2 regions of the Eisenbergiella sp. OF01-20 genome follow, and region 2 is predicted to be linked to the other one. Evidence: riboswitches for the same ligand, from Rfam matches in the RefSeq annotation. Region 2 holds a riboswitch; the other holds the start of a gene.

Region 1 (6,555 bases), on a different contig from region 2:
TAAAAGCATCTACGATATAGTATTTCATAATTCCTCCATCTTTCCGGTCATTCTCCGCCGGCCTTAAGTTACTTTGGCCTGGGAACGGCTCATTAATCTGCCGGTTCCCGCATGGATATCCGGCATCAGTCCTATTTTGCTTCCTGTAACGAACTCCTGATTCAACAGCAGCATTACCTGAACGATAGATGCTTAATCCACAGTATTATATTTTCCTTAAAGTTCTATCATTCATCTTTTTCATTCCTTCTCATCTTATCTAACTTTTGCTTTTTCAGGTTTAGATGCCTGACCTTTGCACGCGGAAAATACTTATCACATCTCTGGCAATAACCTTTGTGATCCGCTTCCCTTCCTTTTTCACATTTTCCCGCACAAATATAGTATTTACACGGTGTTTCTCTGTCTTTAGCCATCTCATCACCTCAACTCATTTCCCAACCCTGTTCTATAATACTCTTCCGCAATTAGGACAGTATTTCACTCTTGTCTTAATACTGTTTCCTTTCACAATAATAAAAAGCTCACCTACGCTGTTAACAAACATACAATTATCTGAATCGTCATAAAAAAGAGGATTATTACCTTCACAACACTCACATCCCCGTTCTTCCGTCACCCGTTCCGTTTCCTTTATTTCCATATCAAATAAAACATTAACCTCATCAATCTGTAAATTAGGGACAGGAATTATACTATCCATATTTTTTTCCATTTCTCTCTCCTTTGAATCTTATTATGCTTTTATCCGTTTTCTGAGATACTATGTAACAGTTACTGCCTCATCCTATATCCTTTTCCCGGTTCCTTTCCTCATGCCGCCTCCGCAATGCCGTTTCTGCTCCTTCTTTTTATGCACGGGCGTCTTCTTTATGACTTACCTTTTCTATTCTACCATAAAATCATCTGTGATTATACGCTTCTCTCTATTTTCTCTGTATTACTATTATCCGCTGCAGGTTATGAATGTTGACTTTGATCACAAAAGAGGTATCCTCCGAAAACAGAATGGATATAAACCGGATTCTGCCGGTCTTCTTCCAGTTTCCCTCTCAGATTGGAAACCGTATTCGCTACCACCTTACCCGTATTTTCACTTTCCATTCCCCAGACAGTGTCAAAAATCAGTTTTTTTGTTACGCTTCGCCCCGTATGCAGAGCAAGAAGATAAAGTACATCATATTCAAGCCGGGTCAGACGGACTTCTTTTCCCTTATGATACACCCGACGCTTTTCACAGTCTATTGTCAATTCCGGAAATGACAGGGAAGGTGTGGTGATAGAAGATATGACTTCTATTCTCCCCTTATGTTCTGAAGCCAGTTCCATCAATTTCCGATACAATATTTCATCGGTATCATCGGTTTTATAAATTAATACTTTCATAAATTATCTCCTGTTCTTTCCTGTTTCAACCGTTCCTGGTATTTCGTGCCGTTTCTTCGGGGACAGGAAGTTCTGTAAGATGGCAGCGACGGAGCGCCGAAGCAACAGGCCTATACAACAGCATCGTAGCTGCCGTATTCAGCCCGCCTTTTATCAGGTTAAAAGGCAGAAAGGCAGGAAGCAGCAATTTCGCTACGGTTTCTCTTGGATACCCCATATAAACAGGTGCAATAAAATAATTCCACAACAGCATTATTCCAACCATCGCTCCCCAGCCGCACAGAAGTCCCTTAACAACAGAGGACGGTCTGCGCCATTTCCTGTAAATAACAGCAGACGTACACGCAAAGGAGCAGCTGGAAACAACATTCATAAGGAATCCTAACACCCCGTTTTCGCTGATCGTTAACATCTCAGCAAAAGACACAAGAAGTGTAATTACGAATGAGGTGAGCGGACCGAAAAGCAGCCCCCCAATTGCTATAATAATGTCTTTCGGATCGTACTTTAAAAAAAGTACGATAGGTATGCGCCCTACGGCCGCCGCCGTATAAGCGAGGGCACAAAGCATACCTGTTGTTGTCAGCTTCCTTGTTTTACTGTTCATATGATACCTCCTAAAATAAGTAACGCCTGAAAGCATAATAATATCTTTCAGGCGTTACTTTTCCAGGTGTATTGATAATGCCGTCAGAACGGGGTTACCCCATGCAAAGCAGACGGAAAAAGAGTGTAAAAATAGCCAGACTCGCCCCTGACATTCAACACACCTTCTTCAATCCAGACTATACTGTCGGTTCTGGAGTTTCACCAAATCCTGCGCTTTCACGCTCGCGGACTTTACCGCCGATCGGGAATTTCACCCTGCCCTGAAGACATTATTAATATTCATTTGTTTGTATCAATATAACATGCCCTCCAAAGTAGTACAATACTTTCAAGAAAACCGGGATGAAACCGGGACAATTACAGATATTCTCCCAGTACCCAAATACAAAATCTCTTCTTGACATAATGCATATTTATATGTAACAATAGTTATGTAACATATGTTGTATACGAACATACCAGGGAGGATAAAACATATATGCCGCCTAAAGCAAAAATAACAAAGGAAATGATTCTGGACATTGTTTTGGATATGACAAGGGAGTCCGGATTTGAGACTATTAATGCGCGGAGTATTGCGGGTAAGCTCCAGTGCTCTACCCGGCCGATCTTTACCTGCTATAAAAACATGGAAGAACTAAAAACTGATTTCCTCGCCTTTGCATATGAATATTATGAACAGTATGTCATCACTTACAGGAATTCCCAAAAAGTAAAGCCTTATTTAATACTTCCTCTTTCATACATTGCTTTTGCGCAGGAGGAAACGCATTTGTTTAAGCTGCTGTTTATTAATGATATTGATTTAAAAATGACGGAGGCGAAGGATTTTTATCAGGAGATCGGCAACGAAAATAAAGCCCGCCTTTTTTCAGAAACCATCGGAGTAGAATTAGAACGTGCCAAAATCATATTTCTTGATTTATATCTGTACACACATGGTATCGCTGTTTTAATAGCAGGGGATAAAATAAAATTGAACCGGGAAAATACCGAAAAAATGATAGACAATGTATTAAGTGCTTTTATAAGACAGGAAAAGGACAGGAACATTTCCTTTTGAGGTTATTTCAATAAGATAAGGAGTATATCATGACCACCAATCAATATCTGACAGACTTTTACAGTCATTACGACGAGGATAACCGGCTGGCATTCAAGCATGGATCCGTTGAATTTCTGACTACTATGCATTATATTGAAAAGTACATCAAACCGGATGACCGGCTCCTTGAAATCGGTGCCGCAACCGGCCGGTATTCCCATGCCCTGGCCCGCAGGGGATATGAGGTTGATGCAGTGGAACTGGTGGAACACAATATAGAAGTCTTCCGCAGTCATACCCAGCCAAAGGAAAACATAACCATCACTCAGGGAAATGCATTGGACTTATCTGCTTTTCCGGACAATACATATGATATAACACTGTTACTGGGCCCACTGTATCATCTTTACAATAAAAAAGATAAACAGCAGGCTCTTCGTGAAGCCATACGTGTTACCAGGCCAGGAGGTGTAATTTTTGCTGCCTATGTGATATCTGACAGCTGTATCCTGGACGAAGGCTTCCAGCGCGGGCAGTTTAACGTCGCCGGCTATATCAGGAAAGGTCTTATTGATCCCCTATCCTTTGACACAAAATCCGAACCAAAGGATCTGTTTGAACTTGTCCGTAAAGAAAACATTGATGATCTGATGTCTGTATTCCCGGTAACCCGGCTTCATTATGTCGCTTCCGATGGTTTTGCCCTGTGTATGCGTGAAGCAGTTGATGCGATGGACGATGACACATTTGAATTATATCTGAAATATCACTATGCTACTTGTGAACGGGAAGATCTTATGGGAATTTCAAGTCACACGATTGACATATTCAGAAAATAAGTTATAGCTTCCGTAATACATCATCCGGGAAGCTAAAAAAGCTTAGTTGTGACAGCAAAACTGCCATAACTAAGCTTTTTTATTTTGACTGATTTGGTAAAGCTGGAAAAGGGACTCGAACCCTCGACCTACTGATTACGAATCAGTTGCGCTACCAACTGCGCTATTCCAGCAAATCACCGACGCTCTTTATTATAAATGTTATTTCCCTTTTTGACAAGTACCTTTTTTCTTTTTATACTAATTTTTTCTTTTTAAACAAATCTTAGTTTTTTTGTTTACAACCGAAGAAGGATTAAACCATTCCCGTCTGCTTCCATAAAATCAAGCAATAATTTCCTTCAGAAAATCTTGTTTTATTCGCATTAAACTTGCCAATACCGATAGCCTTTCATATAATTATATACAACGAAAGGGGGAATGACCAATAAGGGAAAGCAGGACAGGCAGCTAAAAGCGAATGCACATTACTGATAGTTATATAATCAATCAGAACAGAATAGAGGATAACATGAAGATAACTAAAATCGAAGAAAGCGATAAAAATAATTATATAGAACTTCTCTTGCTTGCCGATGAAGATATAAATATGATAGGGAAATATTTACATCGGGGAGAAATGTTTGCCTTAGATGATAATGGACTGAAAAGTGTCTGCGTGGTTACACAGGAGAGCGATGGCGTCTGTGAACTGAAAAATATAGCCACTTATGAAAAATGGCATGGAAAAGGATATGGAAGTAAACTTTTAAACCATATATTTTTGTATTACAAGGGCAGGTATTCGACAATGCTTGTGGGAACAGGCGACGTCCCATGGATTATAGAGTTTTACCGGAAAAATGGTTTCTGTATTTCCCATAGAATTAAGAACTTCTTCACAGATAACTACGACCATCCAATGATTGAAGATGGTATCCCCTTAACAGATATGGTGTATTTGAGTAAAATTCTATAAAATATGACACTTATCAAAAGCCTGCCGCAGCGGGCAGACGGGTCCGATGCGAAAGCGGTATCGGACCCGTCCTGCAAAGGAACCGGCTGCTAACCATTCCCCGGCATCCTTATTGCCGGCAGCTTCGTTTCCCCATTCCAAATTATCATAACCGGCACATTTTCATACCCTCTCCAACTCATCCAGATGCACATCCATCTGAGGAAAGGGTATCCCAATGCCATTTTCGTCAAAGGCATATTTAATATCTTCCAGCATATCCCACCGCACCGGCCAGTAATCCTCTGTTTTGGTCCAGAACCGCATGCCGATTACCACGGAGCTGTCTCCCAGATCATCCACAAAGATCCGGTACTCCTTATCCTTCATGATTCTGTCGTTGGCTTCTATCAGGGAGTTGATAACCGCCTTCGCCCTGCGGATGTCCGACTGATAAGAAATCCCCACCTTCAGTTCCACCCTCCTGTTATCCTCATTGGTTACATTGGTGATACTGGTATCCGCTAAAGCCCCATTTGGCAGAAGGATAATTTTATTATCGATAGTCGCCAGCTTGGTGTAGAAAATGGTGATTTCGGAAACCGTGCCTTCATTCCTGTGGTTGTCCTCAATAATATAGTCCCCCACGCGGAAGGGGTGGAGAAGCATGATAAGAATACCGCCTATGCAGTTTTTCAGGCTGCCCTGGAAAGCCAGTCCGATGGTGACGGTGGCGGATCCCAGGACCGTGGCTATTGTGGTGGCATCAATCCCCAGCTTAACGGCTATCTGGAAAATCAGAAAAGCATACAGCCCCACCTTTAGTGTGGAATCCAGGAACTGCTTTGCTTCTTTACTTGCGTTTGCCCTTTTCAGCGCATTGGATGTCAATTTCCGTATCAGGTTGATAATGCGGGATCCGATCAGGAAAACTATTACACAGATCACCACGCGGATTAACAAGTCAAGCATGGTCTGGGGCGCCGCTTTTAGCAGTTTCTGCCCCAGGGCCAGTTCTTCCGTGATATCTGCTGTCAATACTATGAACTTATTCATTCTTTCTCCGCCTTTTTACGGGTTTTAACCACCTTGACCGGCTTTTCTACCTCCCCCTTCTCGGAAATGGCCGCATCGGCCTTAAAAACCTTGTCAGCCAGTTCTTCCTTCAGGGATTTAGGAGCGGCTTTTTTGGCGCCCTGTTTCTTTCTTGCCGCTTCTTTTGCTTTTTTTTCTTTTTCCGCTTTCTTTTTAGCTATTTCCTTCAGTTCCTCTTTTGTGTAGGGCTGGTAGGAAAAAATACTTATGCTCAGAGGAGCCTGATTCATTTTAATGGAATAATCCTTGCCGTCAAAAGGTTCCTCCAGAGCGGGCTTCATCCTGGGGTTCACTCTTCCTTCGCCTCCGTAAGCTTTGGCGTCCGAGTTCAGGATTTCCTTATATTTTCCGTTAAGGGGCACTCCCACCTGGAAATTCTTTCTTTCCACATTGGCAAAGTTCAGCACCACCAGAAGCTGCTGCTCCGGCTTGTCCGCCTTTCTCACAAAGGAGAGGATACAGTCATTTGCATTGATGCAGTTCACCCATTCAAATCCGTCCCAGCTGGTATCCTTACGGTATAAGGCAGGCTGTGTCCTGTACAGGTTATTCAGCTCCTTCACAAATTCATTCAGCCCTTTATGCTCCGGTTTCTCCAGAAGCTCCCATTCCACGCTGCGGTCTTCGTTCCATTCGTCGTATTC
Region 2 (6,555 bases):
CTTTTGACTATTACCCGGGGCTGCGCAATGCCCGTGTGGACTCTTTTCCCTACGCATTTGCCAGGGGCGTAAAAGAAGGGGCCCCCTTCTGGGTGCTGGAATTTATGTCCGGAGGCGGCCACCGTCTCAGCGGATCCGGCAGGCTGCAGCCAAATCCCGGGGCGCTGAAGCAGGCCGTCATCCAGGCCTTTGCTCACGGGGCACAGGCGCTTCTGCATTTTCAGTACCGCACCTTTCCCTATGGGGCGGAGCAGCTGAATTATGCGATTGTGGATATGGACGGGATTCCCCGGAGACGCTACAGGGAAATGAAAGAAACGGCGGCGCTGTTACAGCAGCTGGAGCCACTCGAACAGGCGGCCTTCCCGTCGCAGGCGGGGATCCTTCTGGACTATGATACCCACTGGGCGCTGCGCATCAAACCGGTGAACGATCCCTGCTTTACCTATCTTGATTATGCAAATAAGCGGTATCACAGCCTGGAACGCATCGGTATCAATGCGGACGTCCTTTCCTTCCATGCGGCCTGGGAAACCTATAAGGTCCTTCTGCTCCCTGCGGCTTTCCTGCTGGATGCGGCTGCCATAAACAGACTGCGTGCATATGTTAAAAAAGGAGGCATTCTGATCGCCACCTTCCTCACCGGCGTCAAAAACGAAGATAATGCGGGCTATACCCAGCCGCTGCCGGCCGGCCTTACCGATGTGTTCGGGATATGTGTCGAAGAGGTGGAACCTGTTTTTGAAGAAAACCATACGACCTATACCCTCACCCTTCCCGGAAAGCAAGAGGACGGGGAAGAACAACCGGAGAACGAGGATGAGGTGCTGACCGTGAAGGACGGCCTGTGGAGTGAACTGCTCTCCGGTACAGGGAAGCCCCTGGGCGTATACCGGGAGGACTACAAACAGGGCAGCATGGTCCTGTCGGAAAACCAATATGGAGCAGGGAAAGCTTACTACGTGGGAACGGATATGCCGGAGGAAACCTGGCAGCGCTTCCTGCGCGCAGTTTGTGATCCCGTCTGCCCGTCTTACAGACAGATTGCCGTTCCGGACGGCGTGGAATGCGTAGTCCGTTTCCTGCAAGGGCGCCGGATTTACTTCCTGTTCAATTTTGCCGGTGCAAACCGGAAAATAACGGGCTGCAGGGGATACCGGAATTATATAACACAAATGCCCGCAGCTGATGAAGAAGAGATGGGGAAAAACGGGTTCCTCATATTGGAGGAAGAAAAACACGGTTGACATTTAGGGAAATCCTGCTATGATAAAAAAGTGTAAGGATTCAGTCCGGTCAGCCCACCTGCTGCCCTGATCGTAAGAAAAGGATTCATGAGTGCCAAAATCCATTACCGAAGGCGAGTTGGGATGGATTTAGGTTGTAACTGTGAAGGGACCGAACCGTTACAAAAAATAACAAAAGAGCAGCTTCCTCAGCAAAGGAACCTGCCGGCAACTGCATAAAGGTAAAGTTCTTCAGGGTCGGGTGCAATTCCCTACCGGCGGTGAAGCTGCGTGAGCAGACAAGTCCGCGACCCGCATTATGCGGCTGATTCCGGTAAGAATCCGGAACCGACAGTAAAGTCTGGATGAAAGAAGAAAAATCATGAGAGGAAAGACCGGTATATTCCTTTTCCCGTAAACAGGGAATACCGCTTTGTTCTATGGATTGGATATCTGCCCGGGGAAATTGGTTCTCCGGGCTTTTTTTATTCCCGCGGCATTATCCTCGCGGGCATGGAGCAAAAGCGGATGCACCGGTTTGTCCGCTTCCGCAGAAAACCATATCTCCGGAACGCATGGAACCCCGGGCGTCCCTCTTATGAAAAGGCAGAAGAATTTTCCTTCATCTTACCAATTCCCAAACAGGGAAAAAGAAAAGGAGAGTATCTATGAGTAATTTAGCAGCAACATTTACGGAAAATTTTATTTTTGTACTGGAATTTCTGGGCCTGGTAGCCGCAATGGTAGTCATTGCCTATGTGGTGGAGAAAATGGAAAAGAAGAAAAACGGAGTGAAGGAACGTACCCTCACGACCAGAAAAATTGCCATGGTCGGCGTATTTTCCGCAATAGCAGCCGTCCTCCATGTGATGGATTTCCCGATCCCTTTTGCTCCCGGCTTTTATAAAATGGACTTCAGCGAACTGCCGGCCCTCATCGGGGCATTCTCATTCGGACCGGTAGCCGCCGTCATGATAGAATTCTGTAAAATCGTTTTGAAGCTGTTGTTCAAAGGCACGTCCACCGCATTTGTAGGAGATCTGGCAAACTTTATTATCGGCTGTACATTCCTCCTTCCGGCCTCCATCATTTACCTGTTCCGGAAAAACAAGAAAAATGCAGTGATCGGCTGCATCGTGGGAACCCTGATCATGACGGTGTTCGGCACCGCCTTTAACGCAGTTTACCTGCTCCCTAAATTTGCGGAGCTTTATGGAATGCCCCTGGATTCCATAATTGAAATGGGCCATGCAATCAACCCGGCGATCAACAGCGTGAACACGCTTGTTATTTTTGCGGTAGCGCCTATGAACATACTAAAAGGCGGTATTGTATCCCTTGTTACGATGCTGGTGTATAAGAAACTCAGCCCCATAATCCATAACAGTAAATGACGGTTTGCTGCTGTTCCTGCAATAAAGTAAAAAATAAGGGCTTGTGATTGGAATAAAAAAACAGTCGCAAGCTCTTATTCAATCGCATTTTGCATGGAATTACATTGTGGGTTTGAAGGTATTTGTACAGATTACAAATACGTTCAGCAATTCCCAACGGAAAGATGTCTCCACTTGCTATTTTTTCGTTTTTCGGCTAAAATATGAATGTGTCATAAAATAGCCGAAAGGAGCGTTGGGATGGAATATATCAAGCGTAATATGGAGGAAATTTTTCTTACATTAAATAAACAATATCCAGCTATTTTGGTAACTGGCCCCAGACAGGTTGGAAAGACTACGATGCTTCAAAAATTAATTCATTCAGAAGCTTGCAAAAGAAATTACGTTTCATTGGATGACCTTAATGATCGGGCATTGGCTAAATCGGATCCGGCAATGTTTTTTCAGATTCATAAGCCGCCCATTTTAATTGATGAAATACAGTATGCACCTGAATTGTTTACCTATATTAAAATTTATGTGGACAAAAATCAACACGCCGGTGATTTTTGGATGACCGGATCTCAACTGTTTAAATTGATGAATGGTGTACAAGAGTCTTTAGCCGGTCGGGTTGCTATACTTCAGCTTTCTCCATTTTCCCAGCAAGAAATTTATAGCAGTTATGTTGGTGCATTTTCTTTAGATGTCAATGTACTCGCTGAGCGTCAAAAAGTAATCTCGCCTGTTTCAGCACCAGAAATTTATAGGCGTATTTTTTTAGGAGGAATGCCTGCATTAGTCAGCAAAAAATATCAGGAGCGTGACATTTTCTATTCTAGCTATATCAGTACCTATATAGAGAGGGATGTAAGAGATTTATCGGGAAATATTGATTCATTGAAGTTTTTGAATTTCATCACGGCTGTAGCTGCCAGAGCATCTCAAATGGTTAATTTCAAAGGTATCGCTGATGACTGTGATATTGACCAAACAACAGCAAAAAGCTGGTTGCGGATTTTAGAGGCATTGGGGATCATTTTTTATTTGCACCCTTATTCGAACAATGTGTTAAAACGTACAGTAAAAACGCCAAAGCTATATTTTTATGATACAGGTCTTGTTTGTTATCTGACGAAGTGGAGTAGTAGCGAAACTGCAATGAATGGCGCAATGAATGGTGCATTATTAGAAAATTACACTGTTAGCGAGATTCAAAAAAGTTATCAGAATGTTGGAAAGGAATCATATCTGTATTATTATCGGGATAAAGATGCAAGGGAAATCGATCTGTTAATGGAGGGAGACGGTCAATTGCATCCAATTGAAGTTAAGAAAACGGCTACCCCGGAAAAAAGAATAATCAGTAATTTTTCAGTGATAGAGAAGTCCCCTTTGAGGCGAGGTACGGGTGCTGTGCTTTGCCTTTCTGAAAAACTGGGAGCGTTTGATAACGAAAACCTTATTGTGCCGATTCCCTTAATTTAACAATGGTGATTTACTATGCTGAAAATACGGTACCTTCTAATGCTGGTAATCTGCTATAATAAGTGCCATGAAGCTATTCACGGCATAACGAGTGCAAGGATTGCGGCGATGTATAGCGGGGAGGTCCTTGCGGATTTGATTTTTATTTGACGCTTACGGTGTCCTTCCGCTCCGACAGCAGGCGGAAGGACACCGGCCTCATGCTATGCCTGCATGAGCGATTACAGGTTCCCTTTCAGGCCAAGCGCTTCGGCGTTTTCCTTCATCCCTTCAATCGTTTCCCGGATAACATCATCCAGTTCCATTCCCAGCATTTCACAGCCGGTACGGATGGTATCCCTGTTTACCCCTGCGGCAAAGGACTTGTCCTTGAATTTCTTCTTTACGGATTTCACTTCTAAATCCAGAACGCTTTTGGAAGGACGCATCAGACACAGGGCATTGATCAGCCCCGTCAGTTCGTCTACGGTGAAAAGTACTTTTTCCATCTTGCTTTCCGGCTTCACTTCGGAACAGATACCATAGCCATGGCTGCAGACCGCATGGATATAAAAGTCATCGATTCCCCGCTCCTTCATAATTTCCGCCGCTTTGCTGCAGTGTTCCTCCGGATATTTTTCATAGTCCAGATCATGCAGCAGCCCTGTTACGCCCCAGGCTGTTTCATCCTCTCCGTTAATCCGGGCAAAATGGCTCATGACCGCTTCCACAGCCAGCGCGTGCTTCTGCAGCGCAGGGGTTTTGGTATACTCAGTAAGCAGCTCCCAGGCTTCGTTTCTTGACAATTGGTTCTCCATTTTTAATCCTCCTGTAATTCTGTTTGGCAATGAAAAGTCAGCGGCCGCCAGGGCCAGGCAGGTTTTGGTTCGTTGCCTGTCTGAACTGTTACCGCGGGACTAAAAAAATACCCCTTTTAAATTGCTTTTTGGTAAAAGGTTTCCTATAATAAGCTGTACTATATTTTACGTCCGTATGGCACCTTGTTTCTTATACCGGCATATCGTAAGATATATTTTATGACTGTTCGATCTATCTGTCAATATGATTAACAGTGGTCCGCAGGGCCGATACCGTTATGCAGACAGGGAAATCGGAGAACTATCCAAGTCCTCAAACGCCTCCATCGGACATGCTGAAAAAGCCCGGAACAGGAGATAAAAATGAACGAAATAAAGAACCTCACCATAAAAGAAGCCCTGCCCTGGCTGGGCGGTTATTTCTGCATTCTGCTTTTGGATACGGCCCTTGCTGTCGGGATATGGAGAAGAGCGGGAAATCCCCTTTCCGACTGGATGAATCTGGGAACCATGCTTGTGAGCGCTTTCCTGTTTTTCCGGTTGTTAACCGTAAAGGCCCCGTGGATCCTGCATCCTATTAAGAAAATTTCTGTAAAAGGTATTATCCTTGCATTGCTGTGCGCCTTCCTTTTTTATCTCCTGCTGGATAACTGCCTGGATCCTTTCTTCGACAGCCTGTTTCCGGCCAGCAGAGAGGCCTACCAGGATACCCTTCTTTCACTGGCCAGGGCACCGCTTCCTTCCCTTATCCATGTGTGCCTGCTGGCGCCGGCAGCGGAGGAACTGCTGATGAGGGGATTTCTCCTTCAGGGACTGAAACATACATATAAACCGGTGACAGCACTGCTGGTGTCGGCTTTGTTTTTCGCCTTCTTCCATTTTAATATGGTACAGACCCTGTCCGCGTTTATCTGCGGCCTTGTTCTGGGACTTCTTTATTTGCGGACAGGCTCGCTTCTGTGCTGTGTGATAGCACACGGCGGATATAATCTGCTTTCTTTTTTCACAGCCATCCTTCCGCTGACAGGCACTGGGGCATGGTAATCTAAGATAACAGGAGCAAGCTATTCATGTACAGAGACTTGACCAAAGGAAATATAACCAAAACAATCATTCTGTTCGTCCTGCCCATGATGGCGGGAAATCTGCTGCAGCAGTTTTATAATATTGCAGATACCCTGATTGTAGGCCGCTTCCTTGGCAGCAATGCCCTTGCTGCGGTGGGATCGGCATATACGCTAATGACATTTCTCACTTCCATACTGTTAGGGCTGTCCATGGGAGCCGGCGCCTTATTTTCCATCTATCAGGGACAGGGCGACCAGGCACGGCTGAAAGCTTCCATCCTGCATGCCTTCGGCCTGATCTTTGTCATTGCGCTGGTATTGAATATCGGCGTTTATCTGTTCCTTGATCCCATTATGGCCTTTCTGCAAGTGCCGGATCCGGTTTATGCGTTGATGCGGGAATATCTATGGATTATTTTTGCCGGAATCGGGGCTACCTTCCTCTATAATTTTTTTGCCTGCCTGCTGCGTGCCATGGGAAATTCCGCAGTACCCCTTCTTTTTTTAGGGATATCCGCGGCCCTGAATATCGGCCTGGATCTGCTGTTCGTGCTCGTTTGTAATTGGGGTGTGGGAGGAGCCGCCGGTGCAACAGTCATTG

What was found. A riboswitch is a leader RNA that binds a small molecule or an ion and turns the genes downstream of it on or off. The one in region 2 is predicted to bind FMN.
Region 1: linked by a shared signal. The riboswitch ahead of DXA36_RS01190 (ECF transporter S component) and the one ahead of DXA36_RS21585 (ECF transporter S component) in region 2 are both predicted to bind FMN.

Annotation. Positions count from the first base shown of each region.
Region 1 is NZ_QUES01000001.1:262,322-268,876, reverse strand. It holds gene DXA36_RS01215 (PhzF family phenazine biosynthesis protein) at 1-28, opposite strand, end outside; gene DXA36_RS01200 (DUF2589 domain-containing protein) at 449-715, opposite strand; gene DXA36_RS01195 (winged helix-turn-helix domain-containing protein) at 961-1,386, opposite strand; gene DXA36_RS01190 (ECF transporter S component) at 1,412-1,993, opposite strand; FMN riboswitch at 2,151-2,267, opposite strand; gene DXA36_RS01185 (TetR/AcrR family transcriptional regulator) at 2,474-3,058, shown strand; gene DXA36_RS01180 (class I SAM-dependent methyltransferase) at 3,088-3,879, shown strand; tRNA gene DXA36_RS01175 (tRNA-Thr) at 3,980-4,052, opposite strand; gene DXA36_RS01170 (GNAT family N-acetyltransferase) at 4,391-4,837, shown strand; gene DXA36_RS01165 (mechanosensitive ion channel family protein) at 5,000-5,872, opposite strand; gene glgB (1,4-alpha-glucan branching protein GlgB) at 5,869-6,555, opposite strand, start outside.
Region 2 is NZ_QUES01000022.1:83,593-90,147, forward strand. It holds gene DXA36_RS21575 (beta-galactosidase) at 1-1,247, shown strand, start outside; FMN riboswitch at 1,471-1,607, shown strand; gene DXA36_RS21585 (ECF transporter S component) at 1,895-2,620, shown strand; gene DXA36_RS21590 (ATP-binding protein) at 2,861-4,090, shown strand; gene DXA36_RS21595 (HDIG domain-containing metalloprotein) at 4,312-4,887, opposite strand; gene DXA36_RS21600 (CPBP family intramembrane glutamic endopeptidase) at 5,251-5,931, shown strand; gene DXA36_RS21605 (MATE family efflux transporter) at 5,958-6,555, shown strand, end outside.